Regions from separate parts of the Streptomyces sp. NPDC005805 genome, predicted to be linked through region 2. Evidence: riboswitches for the same ligand, from Rfam matches in the RefSeq annotation. Region 2 holds a riboswitch; the other holds the start of a gene.
What was found. A riboswitch is a leader RNA that binds a small molecule or an ion and turns the genes downstream of it on or off. The one in region 2 is predicted to bind cobalamin.
Positions count from the first base shown of each region.

Region 1: it holds a riboswitch for cobalamin, as region 2 does, so the genes downstream of both, ABZ457_RS27780 (cobalamin biosynthesis protein) here and ABZ457_RS25230 (ABC transporter substrate-binding protein) in region 2, are expected to answer to the same signal.

Region 1 is NZ_JBEXXN010000072.1:5,434-12,957, forward strand. Features, by position in the region: gene ABZ457_RS27760 (cobyrinate a,c-diamide synthase) at 1-491, opposite strand, end outside; gene cobO (cob(I)yrinic acid a,c-diamide adenosyltransferase) at 485-1,093, opposite strand; gene ABZ457_RS27770 (putative cobaltochelatase) at 1,093-3,165, opposite strand; gene ABZ457_RS27775 (cobyric acid synthase) at 3,368-4,876, opposite strand; gene ABZ457_RS27780 (cobalamin biosynthesis protein) at 4,873-5,904, opposite strand; cobalamin riboswitch at 5,936-6,064, opposite strand; gene ABZ457_RS27785 (hypothetical protein) at 6,247-6,468, opposite strand; gene ABZ457_RS27790 (inorganic phosphate transporter) at 6,481-7,524, opposite strand, start outside.
Region 2 is NZ_JBEXXN010000057.1:16,394-23,917, forward strand. Features, by position in the region: gene ABZ457_RS25220 (hypothetical protein) at 1-1,428, opposite strand, end outside; gene ABZ457_RS25225 (hypothetical protein) at 1,628-2,206, shown strand; cobalamin riboswitch at 2,346-2,499, shown strand; gene ABZ457_RS25230 (ABC transporter substrate-binding protein) at 2,672-3,634, shown strand; gene ABZ457_RS25235 (iron ABC transporter permease) at 3,763-4,827, shown strand; gene ABZ457_RS25240 (ABC transporter ATP-binding protein) at 4,875-5,759, shown strand; gene ABZ457_RS25245 ((2Fe-2S)-binding protein) at 5,962-6,699, shown strand; gene ABZ457_RS25250 (hypothetical protein) at 6,843-6,965, shown strand; gene ABZ457_RS25255 (YcaO-like family protein) at 7,117-7,524, shown strand, end outside.

The DNA.
Region 1 (7,524 bases), on a different contig from region 2:
TCCCGCAGCAGATGCTCGTGCCGGTCGGTGGCGACCTTGTTGAGGATCACCCCGCCGATCCGCACCTCCGGGTCCCAGGAGGCGAAGCCGTGCACCAGCGCGGCCACCGACCGGGACTGCGAGGAGGCGTCCACCACCAGCACCACCGGGGCGCGCAGCAGCTTCGCCACCTGCGCGGTGGACGCCAGCTCCCCCTGCCCGGCGGCCCCGTCGTACAGGCCCATCACGCCTTCGACCACGGCCAGTTCGCAGCCGCGCGCGCCGTGCGCGAACAGCGGCCCGACCAGGTCCGTGCCGCAGAGGTACGCGTCCAGGTTCCGGCCCGGCCGCCCGGTGGCCAGCGCGTGGTAGCCGGGGTCGATGTAGTCCGGGCCGACCTTGTGCGGGGACACCGCGAGACCCCGGTCGGCGAACGCGGCCATCAGCCCGGTCGCGACCGTGGTCTTGCCAGCCCCGGAGGACGGCGCGGCGATGACGAGACGTGCTACCACTCGATGCCCCGCTGGCCCTTCTGGCCGGTGTCCATCGGGTGCTTGACCTTGGACATGTCGGTGACCAGGTCCGCGAAGTCCACCAGCTTCCGCGGCGCGTTCCGCCCGGTGATCACCACATGCTGGGTGCCCGGCCGGGCGCGCAGCACCTCGATCACCTCGTCGGTGTCGATCCAGCCCCAGTGCAGCGGATAGGCGAACTCGTCCAGCACGTACAGCTTGTGCGTCTCGGCCGCCAGGTCCCGCTTGACCTGCTCCCAGCCCTCCCGGGCCTTGTCCTCGTTGCTCTGCTCGCCCTCGGCGGGCTCCCGCTGGATCCAGGACCAGCCCTCGCCCATCTTGTGCCAGGCGACCGTGCCGCCCTGCCCGCTCGCGCCGAGCACCTTGAGCGCGTTCTCCTCGCCGACCTTCCACTTGGCCGACTTCACGAACTGGAACACCCCGACCGGCCAGCCCTGGTTCCACGCCCGCAGCGCCAGCCCGAACGCGGCCGTGGACTTCCCCTTGCCGATCCCGGTGTGCACGAACACCAGCGGCCGGTTGCGGCGCTGACGCGTGGTGAGCCCGTCGTCGGGCACGACGGACGGCTGTCCCTTGGGCATTACGCGGCCCTCCTCGGGGCGGTGTCGGTACGGTCCTCACGGACGTGCTTGACGAGCCCGGCGAGCGCGTCGGCCCGCAGCTCGTCCAGGGTGACGGCGGTGCCGCCGAGTTCGGCGGCGAGGGTGCCGGCCAGACCGAGGCGCACGAACCCCGACTCGCAGTCCACCACCACGGCGGCGGTCCCCTCGGCCGCGTGCAGCCGCGCCGCGCGCAGCGCCAGACCGTACGCGTCCCCCGCCCCGGTCGCCCGGCCGTCGGTGACGACCACGAGCAGCGGACGCCGCGAGGGGTCGCGCAGCCGCTCCACCCGCAGGGTCTCGTGCGCCTTCAGCAGCCCCTCGGCGAGCGGGGTGCGCCCGCCGGTCGGCAGGGACTCCAGCCGGGCCGCCGCCGCGTCCACCGAGGAGGTCGGCGGCAGCGCCAGCTCCGCGTCCCGCCCCCGGAAGGTGATCAGGCCGACCTTGTCCCGGCGCTGGTACGCGTCGAGCAGCAGCGACAGCACCGCGCCCTTGACCGCGCCCATCCGCTGCCGGGCCGCCATGGAACCGGAGGCGTCCACCACGAACAGGACCAGATTGCCTTCCCGGCCCTCGCGGACCGCCTGGCGCAGATCGTCCCGGCGGACCACCAGGCCCGCGCCGCTGCGGCCGCGCGCCCGCTGGTGCGGCGCGGCGGCCTGCACGGTGGCGGCGAGGTGGAGCTTGGTCAGCCCGCCGCGCGGGCGGCGCGCGCCGGTGGTGCGGCCGTGCTCGGTGCGCGCCCGGGACCTGCGCCCCGCCGCGCCCTCGCCGAGCCCGGGGACGCTCAGCATCCGCGTCCGGTACGGCTCGGCGGCGCGCACCGGCTGCTGCTCGCCCGCGCCGCGCGGGGCGGCGGCGGGAGCGCCCTGGGGCTCGGGGGCGTCCGGTCGGGGCCCGGACTCCTCCGGGGGCGCGGTGTCCTCGGGGGCCGCATCCGGGGCGTCGCCGGGGCCGGGGCCCTGCGGGGGCACACCGCCGCCACCGCCGTCGGGGCCGGGACCGTCCGGCTCCGGGTCGGGATCGGGCTCCGGGTCGTCGTCGCCGCCGAACTCGTCCAGGGTCTCGTCGAGTTTGGTCTCGTCCAGCCCCGGCGCGTCGAAGGGGTTGCGGCGGCGGCGGTGCGGGAGCGCCAGCAGGGCCGCCTGCCGGACGTCCTCCTCGGCGACCTCCTCCCGCCCGGCCCACGCGGCCAGCGCGGTCGCGGTCCGGGCCATCACGATGTCCGCCCGCATGCCGTCCACCTCGAACGCGGCACAGGTGGCCGCGATCTGACGGAGCGCCACATCGCCGAGGGCCACCCGGGGCAGCAGGGCCCGCGCGGCCGTGACCCTCCCCCGCAGCGCCGCCTCCGCGTCCGCCCAGCGCGCCGCGAAGGCCGCCGGGTCGTCGTCGTACGCCAGCCGCCGCCGGACGACCTCCACCCGCTGCTCCGGGTCCCGGGAGGCGGCCACCTCCACGGTGAGGCCGAACCGGTCCAGCAGCTGCGGCCGCAGCTCGCCCTCCTCCGGGTTCATCGTCCCGACCAGCAGGAACCGCGAGGCGTGCCGCACCGAGACGCCCTCCCGCTCGACGTACGAGGCGCCCATCGCGGCCGCGTCCAGCATCAGGTCGACCAGATGGTCGTGGAGGAGGTTCACCTCGTCCACGTAGAGGATGCCCCGGTGCGCGTCCGCGAGCAGACCCGGCTCGAAGGCCTTCACGCCCTCCGCGAGGGCGCGTTCGATGTCGAGGGCGCCCACCAGCCGGTCCTCCGAGGCGCCGACGGGCAGTTCGACCATCCGCGCGGGCCGGGACGCCGGGGCCGCGTCCTCGTGCGGGCCGTCGGGGCAGGCCGGGTCGGGGGCGTCCGGGGCGCAGGAGAACCGGCAGCCGGCCACCACCGCGACCTCGGGCAGCAGATCCGCGAGAGCGCGCACGGCGGTGCTCTTGGCCGTGCCCTTCTCGCCGCGGACCAGCACACCGCCCACCGCCGGGCTGACGGCGTTGAGCAGCAGCGCCAGCCGCAGATCGTCCATCCCGACGACCGCGGTGAACGGGTACCGGGTGCTCATGACCACTCCTTCAGTTCGCTCGGGCAGTTCGGTGACGGATCGCTCGGGCGGTCCGGTGACGGCGCACTCGGGCGGCTCGGTGCACTCGGGCGGTCCGGTGCACTCGGGCGGTCCGGTGACGGTGCGCCCACACCGTCCGGTGGCGGGCCGGCGGGCACGGGTTCGCCCGGCCCCGTGGCGCTCCCGGCGCTCCGGGCGCCGCTCACGGCGCACCCGGCGGCACGAACGGCAGCCCGGCCGGCGGCCCCTGCTCGATCAGCCGCAGCAGCGCGCCGGTGTCCGCGTGCTCCTCGACCAGATCGCCCAGCCGGTCGAGCTGCTCCTCGCGCAGCGCGCCGAAGCAGGTGTCCGGGGCGGGCACGAACCGCCGCCCCGCCTGCGCGGCGACCCGCCGCAGAAACGCCCGCCGGAAGCCGTCGCTCTCCAGCGAGCCGTGCCAGTGGGTGCCCCACACGGCCCCCGTGCGGCAGCCGTCCAGGAACGGCTCCCCGCCCAGCACCTCCGCCACACCGTGGTGGATCTCGTAGCCGTCCACGCGTTCGCCGAGGGCCTCCCCGGACGGCCGGGCGAGGGTCTTCTCCCGGGCGAACCGCACCCGCACGGGCAGCAGTCCGAGGCCATCGACCGACCCGGCCCGCGACTCCACCTCGTCCTCGATGTGCTCGCCGAGGACCTGGAAGCCGCCGCAGATCCCGAGCACCGGCCGGCCCTCGGCGGCCCGCCGCGCCAGCGCGTCCGCCAGGCCCCGGGCCCGCAGCCACTCCAGCGCCCGGACCGTGCCGCGGGTGCCGGGCACCACCACCAGGTCCGCGTCCGCCAGTTCCTCGGGCCGGTCCACGAAGCGCACCACCACGCCCGGTTCGGCCGCCAGCGCGTCCACGTCCGTGAAGTTGGACATCAGCGGCACCGCGCACACCGCGACCCGCAGCAGCTCCTCGCCGACCGGCGGCGCGACCACCGACTCCCGCACACTCCCGCGCAGGGACACCCGCAGACCGTCCTCCTCGTCGATGCCGAGCCCGTGCGCGAACGGCAGCACCCCGTAGGTGCGCCGCCCGGTGAGCCCGAGCAGCATGTCGAGACCCGGCTCCAGCAGGGAGACGTCCCCCCGGAACTTGTTGACGAGATAGCCGGCCACCAGCTCCTGGTCCTCCGGCGCCAGCAGCGCCGTCGTCCCGAAGAACTGCGCGAACACCCCGCCCCGGTCGATGTCCCCGACCACCAGCACCGGCAGCCGGGCCGCCCGGGCGACCCCCATGTTGACGATGTCCGTCCGCCGCAGATTGATCTCCGCCGGACTGCCGGCGCCCTCGCAGATCACCGCGTCGTACGTGCTCCGCAGCTCCTCCAGGCAGGCCATCACCGGTTCGAACAGGTCGCGTTGGCGGTTGCCGTGGTAGCCGCGGGCGCTCATCTCGCCGATCGGGCGGCCCAGCAGCACGACCTGGCTGGACCGGTCGCCGCCCGGCTTGAGCAGTACCGGGTTCATCTGCGCGGTCGGCTCGACGCGGGCGGCCTGCGCCTGCATCGCCTGCGCCCGCCCGATCTCCGCACCCTCCCGCGTCACGAAGGAGTTCAGCGACATGTTCTGGCCCTTGAACGGGGCCACCTTCACGCCCTGCCGGACCAGCCACCGGCAGATCCCGGCGGTCACCACGCTCTTCCCGGCGTCCGAGGTCGTCCCCGCGACCAGCAGCCCCCCACCGCTCATGCCGGCCTCCCCCTGCCTGTCGCCGCCCGGCCCCTGCCGAGCGCCCCCGCCGCCAGCCGCGCGCCCGCGCACACCACCAGCGAGAGCGTGCCCACCCGGCGCGACAGCCGCACCGCCCGCTCGATGTCCGCCGACTCCACCGCCCGGCCGCCCCCGTTGAGCACCGGCCGGTGCTCGACCCGCCCCCCGTACGCCAGCGTCCCGCCCAGCCGTACGCCGAGCGCCCCCGCGAACGACGCCTCCACCGGGCCCGCGTTGGGGCTCGGGTGCCCGGCCGCGTCGGCCCGCCAGGCGCGCACCGCGCCCCGCGGATCGGGACCGGCGAGGGCGGCGAGCACGGCGGTCAGCCGGGCACCCGGCCAGCCCGCCACATCGTCCAGCCGGGCCGAGGCCCAGCCGTAGCGCAGATGGCGTGGCGAGCGGTGCCCGACCATCGCGTCCAGGGTGTTGACCGCGCGGAATCCCAGCAGCCCGGGCACACCGGCGACCGCGCCCCACACCAGGGCGCCGACGACCGCGTCCGAGGTGTTCTCGGCGACGGACTCCACGACGGCGCGCGCGATCCCGTCCGCGTCCAGCGCCTGCGGGTCCCGCCCGCACAGATGCGGCAGCCGCGCCCGCGCCGCCTCGACGTCCCCGGCCTCCAGCGCGGCCCGGACGGCGCGGGCCTCCCGGCCCAGGGTGGTCCCGCCGACGACGGCCCAGGTGGCGGCCGCGGTCAGGGCGGTGGCGGCGGCGGGGGAGCGGCGCACGGCGCGCGCGGCGAGCAGCCCGGCGGCGGTCGCGCCCCCGGCGCACACCAGCGTGTGCAGGGCGCCCCGGGCGCGGTCGTCGCGCCACAGCACGCCCTCGACGGCGGCGGCCGCCCGTCCGAACGCGGCCACCGGGTGCCCGGTGCGCGGATCACCGACGAGCAGGTCCCCGAGGAGCCCCGCGGCGGCGCCGCAGGCGAAGATCCGGCCGCCGCGCGTGCGGTCGGCGCCCCGGGGAGGGGGTCCGGACGGCAGGGCAGGGCCGCGGCCAGGCATGACGCAGAGTCCTCACTCAGGGTCCGCGCCCTGGTTCGACGTGAACGGCGGCAAGAGTTCCTGGCTCCCCGGACTCCGGGTGACAGTGGCGGGACCGCGCCGGATTCTCACCGGACTTCCTCTTCTGCCGCCGTATGGCCCCGGCAGTCCACCACGCCCGCCCACGCCCGTCAACTCACCCTTGACCTGCGGCGGGACAGTGTGCCGAGGCCCACACGAGGGCCACCCCGATGGCTCGCGCGGCGCCCCCACGCGGGCGGGCCCACGGACACGACGGCGGGCCGGGCACCGCCCAGTGGCGGTACCCGGCCCGTGCCGGTGACGGATCGGTCGGCGGACGGATCAGTCGACGATCAGAAAGATCCCGTACGCGACGGCCACCGCGCAGAGCGCGAAGCAGGCGTACGCACCCGTGCGGGCCATCACGGCGCTGCCGCCGGACCGCGTGGCGGCCTCGCCCTTGGTGAGGCCGATGATGCCGAGGGTGAACAGGCCCACCAGGGCCACGGTGGCGACGAGGCTCACGCCGAAAACGGAGCCGAGGGCTACCCAGTCGATCTTCATGTTGCTGCTTCCTTACACCGCGGCCGGTCGGGCCGGCTCGGTCTCGGCGGGGGCCGGGACGGTGGTCCTGAGCTCACCGGCCGGCGGCGGGGTGACGGCCGCGATGGCGGTGGTGACGACGCCCGCGGGCTCCTCGGAACCCTCCGCGCCCTCGGCGCCGGGGGCCTCGGTGTCATTGACGTTGGTGTGGTCGACCACCTGGCGGCGGGAGACGATCCAGATCGCCAGCGAGGAGGCGACGAGGAAGACCGCGACGACGGCGACGCCCCAGTCACCCTGCTTGGTGACGAACTCGGAGAGGGCGGCGACCAGACCGGCGGCCGGCAGGGTCAGACCCCAGGCGACGAACATCCGGGTCGCGGTCGACCAGCGGACCACACCGCCCTTGCGGCCGAGGCCCGCGCCCATCACCGCGCCGGAGCAGGAGTGCGTGGTGGAGAGGGAGAAGCCCAGGTTGGAGGAGGCCAGGATGACGCTCGCGGCGCTGGTCTGGGCGGCGAAGCCCTGCTGCGGCTGGAGGTCGGTGAGGCCCTTGCCCATGGTGCGGATGATGCGCCAGCCACCGAGGTAGGTACCGAGGGCGATCGCGACACCGGCGGAGACGATGACCCACATCGGGGGGTTGGAGCCCGGCGCGAGCACGTTCCCGGCGACCAGGGCCAGGGTGATGATGCCCATCGTCTTCTGGGCGTCGTTGGTGCCGTGCGCCAGGGAGACCAGGCCGGCGGAGGCGATCTGGCCGGCGCGGTAGCCCTTGGCCGTGGCCTTCTGGTCGGTGTTCTTGCCGATCTTGTACGTCAGCCGGGCGGCGATCATCGCGCCGATGCCGGCGACGAGGGGCGCGGCGATGGCCGGGATCAGCACCTTGGTGACCACCACGCCGCCGTTGACGGCGGAGAAGCCGACCGAGGCGACGGTGGCGCCGATCAGGCCGCCCATCAGGGCGTGGGAGGAGCTGGACGGCAGACCCACGAGCCAGGTCAGCAGGTTCCAGAGGATGGCGCCGACGAGCGCCGCGAAGATGACTTCAGGGGAGATGCCTGATTCGTCGACCAG
Region 2 (7,524 bases):
CATGAACTCCTTGCCGGGGGACTTCTCCGGGTCCATGGCGCGGGAGAAGTCCCGCTTCATCTCCATGTCGGCCACGAGGAGGACGCGTCCGGCGTCGGTCTCCCCGAACGCCCGGTCCATGATCTTGTCCGGCTGGTCCGGGTTCAGGTTCACCCACTGCCGGTCGGGCGTGAGGGCCAGCCAGGTGAACAGGGCGTCCGAGGCCAGTTCGAGTTTCGCCTGCCCGCCCCAGCCGGGGGTGGTGTCCTCGTCGGGCATGAAGTCGGCCTTCATGCTGTAGTCCAGCGCCTTGCCCTTGACCGGGCTGCCCACGTACTGGAGTTCCAGGGTGGAGAAGTCGACTCCGCCCGGACCGCGGCCGAGGGCGCCGCGGGTGTTCATCTGGTTGTGCTGGTTCTGGATCTGCCGCGCCTGTGCCGGGTTCTTCCCGGATCCGTAGGCGAGGGAGTTGACCGGGCCCTGGGTGCGGGTGTTCGGCTGCGGATTGAACACCGGGTAGGACCTGGTGTACTTCGTCTGCGGCCACAGCCCCTTCGCCGTGGCGCGCCGCTCCGCGATCCGGATCGGGTTGTTGGCCGCGCCCCGTTCGGCGCGCAGCCTGGCGTTCTCGGCCTTGTACTCCTTGGTGGTGGCCCCGTTGGGCTTCTCACCGGCGAACATCGTGAACCGCGACTTCGTGAAGTCGTACTTCGCGTCCTTGTGGCGAAGGATGATCTTGTCGTTCTTGAACTGGCCGGTCTTCCGCTTGCCGTCGGCCTTGAACTCGCCCAGGTCGCCGGTCCGCTTGTTGTAGGCGTCGTACCGCCGGGAGGCGATCTTCCTGTCGTCCTTGTCGTAGATCTCGACGGTCACCTCGCAGAGCCAGTCCGGGCCGACGAGGTTGAAGTTCTGGACGGTCTTCCGCTCGAACACGCCGCCCTTCGCGCGGGAGTGCTGGGCGCCGATCAGGTTCTGCGGCACCCACTTGGCGAACGCCTTCGGGGACGGCTTGCCCTGGATGTAGCGGGCGTAGCGGGCCCAGATGGCGCGCTTCATGTCCTCGGGGTCCTGCGACGCCCGGTAGGCCTTGTCCCACTTCCTGACGTCCGCGTCGGTGTTGCCGACCTTGTTCAGGTCGTCGCGGGTGGGCGCGGGAACGTCCTCGAAGCCCTTGAACTCCAGGTTGAAGTAGTACTCCTCGTCCGGGCCGCCCTTCGTCCAGTGGTGTTGGCCGGTAGGGGCCCCGGAGTTGTTCGGGGTGCGGGCGAAGGTCTTGCCGAGGTGCATCTTGTCGCACCGTCCGCCGGACGTGACCTTGGCGTAGTCGCCGGGCGCCGCGTTCGCGGTGGCGGGCAGGGCGACGAGCGTCATCCCGACCGCGGAGGCGACCGCGAGGCAGGAGACCAGGCGTCGCCGGAGCCGGGTACGGACGGGTATCTGTGTGTTCATGCGTGTCCCTGGTCGTGGGGGCCATGGGACTCAGATGGCACGGGCCGGCGGGCGGTTGGGCCCCCGTGACAGTTTCCGCCGACCGCCGTCCGACACCCTAGGGGTTCTCAACACCGCATGTGCAAAGGGTTGTTGAGAATTCCGCGTGTCGGCAGGGGAGCACCGCGGCGGCGATCCGGTGTCCACTACGGTCGACGGCATGACCGAAGCTGACGAGACGTACGACCCCACCCGGCACCCCGACCTGCTCAGGTGGCTGGACGAGCGCCGGGACGCTCACGAAGGGTGGGCCGCGGGGACCTCCTCCGCCGGCGCGCTGGACTTCACCCCGGCCTCCCTGGCGGTCGTGGACGATCTGGTCCGCGAACGGGCGAACACCATGGAGGAGGTCACCGACCAGCGGATGACGCCCTTCGTCCAGGGTGCGCTCTGGTACGTGGGGGAGGTGTTCCGCCGCCACCGGACGATGGTGTGGAAGTACATCCCCGACCTCGTCAGCGGGGAGCTGGAGCCGTTCTTCGGCGCGGCCGGGCAGATCTCCGCGCTGGACCACCCCTGCGTCGGCGTCCCGGGTGACCCGGACAGCTATCTGTACCCGCTGAACATGCTCCGCGGAATCCTCCTCACCGAGGACGAGGCCGGCGCCCCCGTCGAGCGAACGCTGTCGTCGATCTTCGTCGACCCCTTCGACGAGGGCGAGGACGATGAGGATGAGGGTGGGGGTGGGGACGGGGGAGGGGAGGCGGACCTGGCCGGTGGGCCGGGACCCGGGCGCTGACGCCGTTCCCGCACCCGGCCCGGGGGGAGTGCCAGGGCGCCGGGGGGCGCATGCGGCGCGCGTCCGCGCTCCGTGTGCATCCGCGCACCGCTGCCGCTCCCGCCGGGGTGTATCCCGCTCCGGCTCCTGCTGCGAGGATGTGCCGCGGAATGGGCGACGGCGGAACGAGGAATCCGGTGTGAATCCGGTGCGGTACCGCCACTGTGATCGGCGAGCGGATCCCGAACAGACCACTGCCCGTACGCGGGTGGGAAGGCCGGGACGAGCACTGACCCGAGAGCCAGGAGACTCACGCGGTCGCCTCCTCGACGACGACCGGGGCGGATCTCCCCGGAGAGGAGGGCTTCCTTCGTGCTGCCATTGAGACCCCGTCCGCAGGCAGATCCCGCCGTCCGTGCGCCGAGAGGCCGGCGAGCGGCCCCGTCCCCCCGGTCCGTCCGCCGGTTACCGGGCCTGCCGGCCGCCGTGGCCGCGGCGGCCCTGCTGATATCCGGCTGCGGCGCCGGTTCCCCGGAGCCCGCCGCGGGCAAAGGTCCGGCGGCTTCGGCGGCGGAGGGCTTCCCGGTCACCGTCGAGAACTGCGGGGTCAGGACGACGTACCAGCGCCCGCCCGGGCGGGCCGTGTCCCTCAACCAGCACGCGACCGAGGTCATGCTGGCGCTCGGGCTGGAGAAGTCGATGACCGGCACGGCCTACCTCGACGACCGGATCCTCCCCGAGTACCGGGACGCGTACGACGGGATCGAGGTCATCGCGAAGGAGTACCCCTCCTTCGAGACCCTGCTCGCCGCCGAACCCGACTTCGCCTACGGCGGTTTCGCCAGCACCTTCGACGAGAAGGAGGGGCGTGGCCGCGACGCCCTCCGCGAGGCGGGCGTCAACTCCTACCTCAACATCGAGGAGTGCCCGACCGGTCCCGTGACCATGGCCGAGATGGACCGGGAGATCCGGAACGTGGCCCGGATCTTCGGCGTGCCAGAGCGGGCCGAGAAGCAGCTCGCGAAGCTCCACGCCACGCTGGACGGCGTCGAGAAGAAGCTCAAGGGCGTCGAGCCGGTCAAGGTCTTCGTGTACGACAGCGGGGACAAGACCGCCTTCACGGCGGGCGGCGCCGGAATCGGCAACGAGATGATCGAGCGGGCCGGCGCGGTCAACCTCTTCGCGGACGTGGACAAGTCGTTCGGCGACGTGTCGTTCGAGCAGGTCGCGGAGCGGGCGCCCGAGGTCGTGGTCATCTACGACTACGGGGATCAACCGGTCGAGGACAAGAAGAAGTTCCTGCTGGCGAACCCGGCGCTGAAGGACGCACCCGCCATCAGGAACGAGCGGTTCGCGGTGCTGCCGCTGTCGTCCACGGTGCTGGGTGTCCGGGTGCCAGCCGGTGTGGAGTCCCTGGCCCGCCAGCTCCACCCGGACCGCTTCAGGTGACCGGCACGGTGGGTCGGCCGGGTCCGGTGGGTCGGCCGGGTCCGGTGGGTCCGGTGGGCACGCGAGGCACGGCGGGCACCAAGAGCACGACGGCCCCGGCGGCGGCGGGCTCCTCCGGCCCGGCCGTCGTGGACGGCCGGGCCGGGACGCCCGCCGCGGCCGGGGCCCGGCGCCCCGGCGTCCCCTACCCGCTCGTCCTCGTGCTGCTCGGCGCGCTGCTGGCCGGTGCGGTCACCGTCGCCATCGCGGCCGGGTCCGTCTCCGTCCCGCCGGGCCAGGTCTGGGGCATCCTGCTGCACCAGGTGCACCCGGCGCTCGCCGAACCGGCCTGGACCCCGGTCCGGGAGACCATCGTCGTCGACGTACGGCTGCCCCGTGTGCTGCTGGCGGGCGTCGTGGGAGCGGGGCTGGCGGTGACCGGCATGGCGCTCCAGGCCCTGGTGCGCAACCCGCTGGCCGACCCGATGCTGCTCGGGGTGTCGTCGGGCGCCTCGGTCGGCGCGGTGCTCGTCGTGGTCTTCAACCTGACCCTCTTCGGCGTGTTCTCCCTGCCGGTGGCCGCGTTCCTCGGCGCGCTCACCGCGCTGGTCGCCGTCTACTTCCTGGCCCGGTCCGGCGGACGGATGACGACCGTGCGACTGGTCCTGGCGGGCGTGGCGACGGCCGAGGTGCTGTCGGCTCTCGCCGGCTTCCTCGTCGTCACCTCCAACGACCCGCACAAGACCCAGTCGGCGCTGCGCTGGATGCTCGGGGGGCTGGCCGGCACCACCTGGACGGTGGTGTGGATTCCCGTCGGCGCCGTCCTGGTCGGCACCGCCGTGCTGCTCGGCGTCTGCCGCTCCCTCAACCTCCTGCTCGGAGGCGAGGAGGCCGCCGCCGCGCTCGGTCTGGACGTGCACCGGTTCCGGGCCGCGCTGTTCGTGCTGGTCGCCGTGATGATCGGCACGATCGTCGCCGTCAGCGGCCAGATCGGCTTCGTCGGGCTGATCATGCCGCATGTGGTGCGGCTCCTCGTCGGCGCCGACCACCGCAGGGCGCTGCCCGCGGCGGCGCTGCTCGGCGCGTCCTTCCTCGTCGCGGCCGATCTGGTGGCGCGCACCGTGATCAGTCCGGAGGAGATTCCCGTGGGTCTGCTCACCGCCCTGGTCGGCGGGCCCTTCTTCCTGTGGCTGATGCGACGGAGGACGGCATGACGGGCCCGGGCACGCAGCAGGGCATGGAGCGGGGCATGGAGCAGGGCATGGAGCGGGGCGCGGAGCAGGGCCGGGAGCGGGGTACGGCAGCGACGGCCGCCGCCGCCCCCGGCACCCTGGAACTGGAGGACGTGACGGTCGTCGCCGACGGGCGGGCACTGGTGGACCGGGTGTCGTTGCGCGTGGCGCCCGGCGAGGTCGTGGGGCTCGTCGGCCCCAACGGGGCCGGGAAGTCCACCCTGTTGCGCACGGTCTACCGGGCGCTGCGCCCCACCTCCGGGCGGGTGCTGCTGGACGGTGAGGACGTCCGGCGGATGTCCGGCAAGGGCCTCGCCCGCCGGCTCGCCGCCGTCCTGCAGGAGTCGGCCGGGGACTTCGAGCTGTCGGTGTACGACGTCGTGGCCATGGGCCGCACCCCGCACAAGCGGGCCTTCGAGGGCGACGACGCCGACGACCGCGCCGTCGTCCTGGGCGCCCTCGCCGAACTCGACGCCGCCGACCTGGCACACGCCCCGTTCAGCAGGCTCTCCGGAGGGGAGAAGCAGAGGGTGCTCATCGCCCGGGCGCTCGCGCAGCGTGCCGGCACGATGGTGCTGGACGAACCGACCAACCACCTGGACCTGCGCCACCGGCTCGACACCCTGCGCCTTGTCCGCAGGCTCGGGGTCACGGCCGTCGTCGCTCTCCACGATCTCGATCTGGCCGCCGCGTTCTGCGACCGGATCTGCGTCCTGGACGGCGGCCGGGCGGTGGCCTCCGGCACCCCCGCCGAGGTCCTCACGCCCGCGCTGCTGGCCGAGGTCTACCGCGTCCACGCGGAGGTCGCCGAGCACCCCCGCACCGGTCGCCCGCAGATCATCCTGCTCTCCGGGGACCGCCCGGACCCGGACTCCGGCGGCACACCGGCGGACTACCTTTCCGGAAAGGGGTGATCGGGGAGGCGATGCCACGGCGGAGCCGTCCGCCGCGATTTCTGGGTGAGATGCGGGGAGGTTTCTCCGCCGTGCCCGGCACCGGAATTCCCCGGTATTCGACCGGCGTGATTCACCCCTTTCCGGGGCGCTCGGACCGGTGCGCACCCGAAAGATCTCCACCGTGAACGGAGAAGGGGAAGAGGAGAAGAGGGAAATGGATGTGAACGCATTACGGCCCGCACCCCCGTCGTCCGTCGCCGCGGCCCTGAAGGAGGTGGCGGACCTCGGCTCGTTCTTCGCGGTCGAGCTGGGCGGCCCGGTCGGATCGGGCGGCCCGGGCGACCCGGACGGCGGATCGCATCCGGGCGACGGCTGGCACCCGGTCGAGGAGACGTACCGGCGCGGAGCCGCGGACCTCGTCGCGGCGACCGCCGACCGCTACGGCACCGGCGAACTGCGCATCGGCGCGTCCATGGTGCAGCTCGGACACGCCGCGCGGCTCTGGTCACCCGTGCTGGCCTGCACCGTCGTCCACGGCATCGTGCCCGATCTGAAGGGCCTGCGCCGCGCCGACGAGGGCGCCGCCCTGTGCCTGCCCGCGACCCCCACCGGCTGGTACGCGCCCGGCCTCCCGCGCCTCGCGGAGCTGCTCTACGAGGTCGTCGTGCACCGCCACCTGGACGCGCTGGCCGCCGGGCTGCACGTCAAGGTGGCGCCCCGGCTGCTGGCCGGGAACGCGGCGTCGGCCCTCGCCGAGGCGGGCCGCGCGATCCTGGCCGCGCACCCCGACCTCCGCCGGCCCCTCACCGAAGTGGTCGACGGCTTGCTGAGCACCGACCGGCTGGCCGGCACGGGGAATTTCACCGCACCCGATCTGAGCTTCCGCAGGCGCAGTTGCTGCCTCTATTACCGCGTGCCCGCCGGAGTGAAGTGCGAGGACTGCTCACTCGCCCGGTGAATTCCCCTCTTTTTCCTCCTGGCTGGAAATCGATATTGATGGACCCGGTGCGGCCGCCCTATTCTCTTGCTGCAATGAACTCGCAACTGCACAGGATGTGCACATGAGTGGGCGGGTCCTGTGCCGACCTCAGGAGGATGCACATGGCGCACCACGGCTGGGCCGAGCCCGAGGAACCCCAGAAGGGTCTGAAGTCCCACACCCCGGCGATCGACGCCCCGTTCGAGTGGCGTGACGAGGCCGAGGACGAGCAGACCGAGAGCTGAGCACAGCTCGGCGCGGCGGGAGGTGACGGAGCGTCGCCTCCCGCCGTCGGGGCCGGCGCGGCGCCCTGCCGCGCACGGCCCCGGAACCGTCCAGGAGTCAGGAGCGTCGAGCGCCGGCCCGGGGACAGCCGGGCGCACGGAGGCGCCGGCCGTGAGAGGAGCAGGAGGCGCAGTGCTGCCGGCCCTGATCGAGCGGGTCACCCGCGACCACCCCCGGATTCCGACCGTGCCGAGCTGCGTGTCGTACAGCGCCCGTCTGTCGGCCCGGCCCGAGTTCGCCTCCGGGGTCGTCGACGCCGTCACGGGCGGGGCCGCGCTCGGGGACCACGACCGGGCGCGCGCCGCCGCGGTGGGCGAGGCCGTCGAACGCTACTGCGCCAACGCCGTCCCCGCCGAACTGCCCCTCGCCGCCCACCGGCGGCTGACCCGCGAGGGGCGGCCCGCGGTCGATCCGCGCGCGTTCGCCCTCTACTCGCCCGCCCAGTACGCGCACCGAGGCTTCCCCTTCACACCGATGACGCCCGACCTGGAGCTCGCCTGGGTGCCGGGCACCGACCTC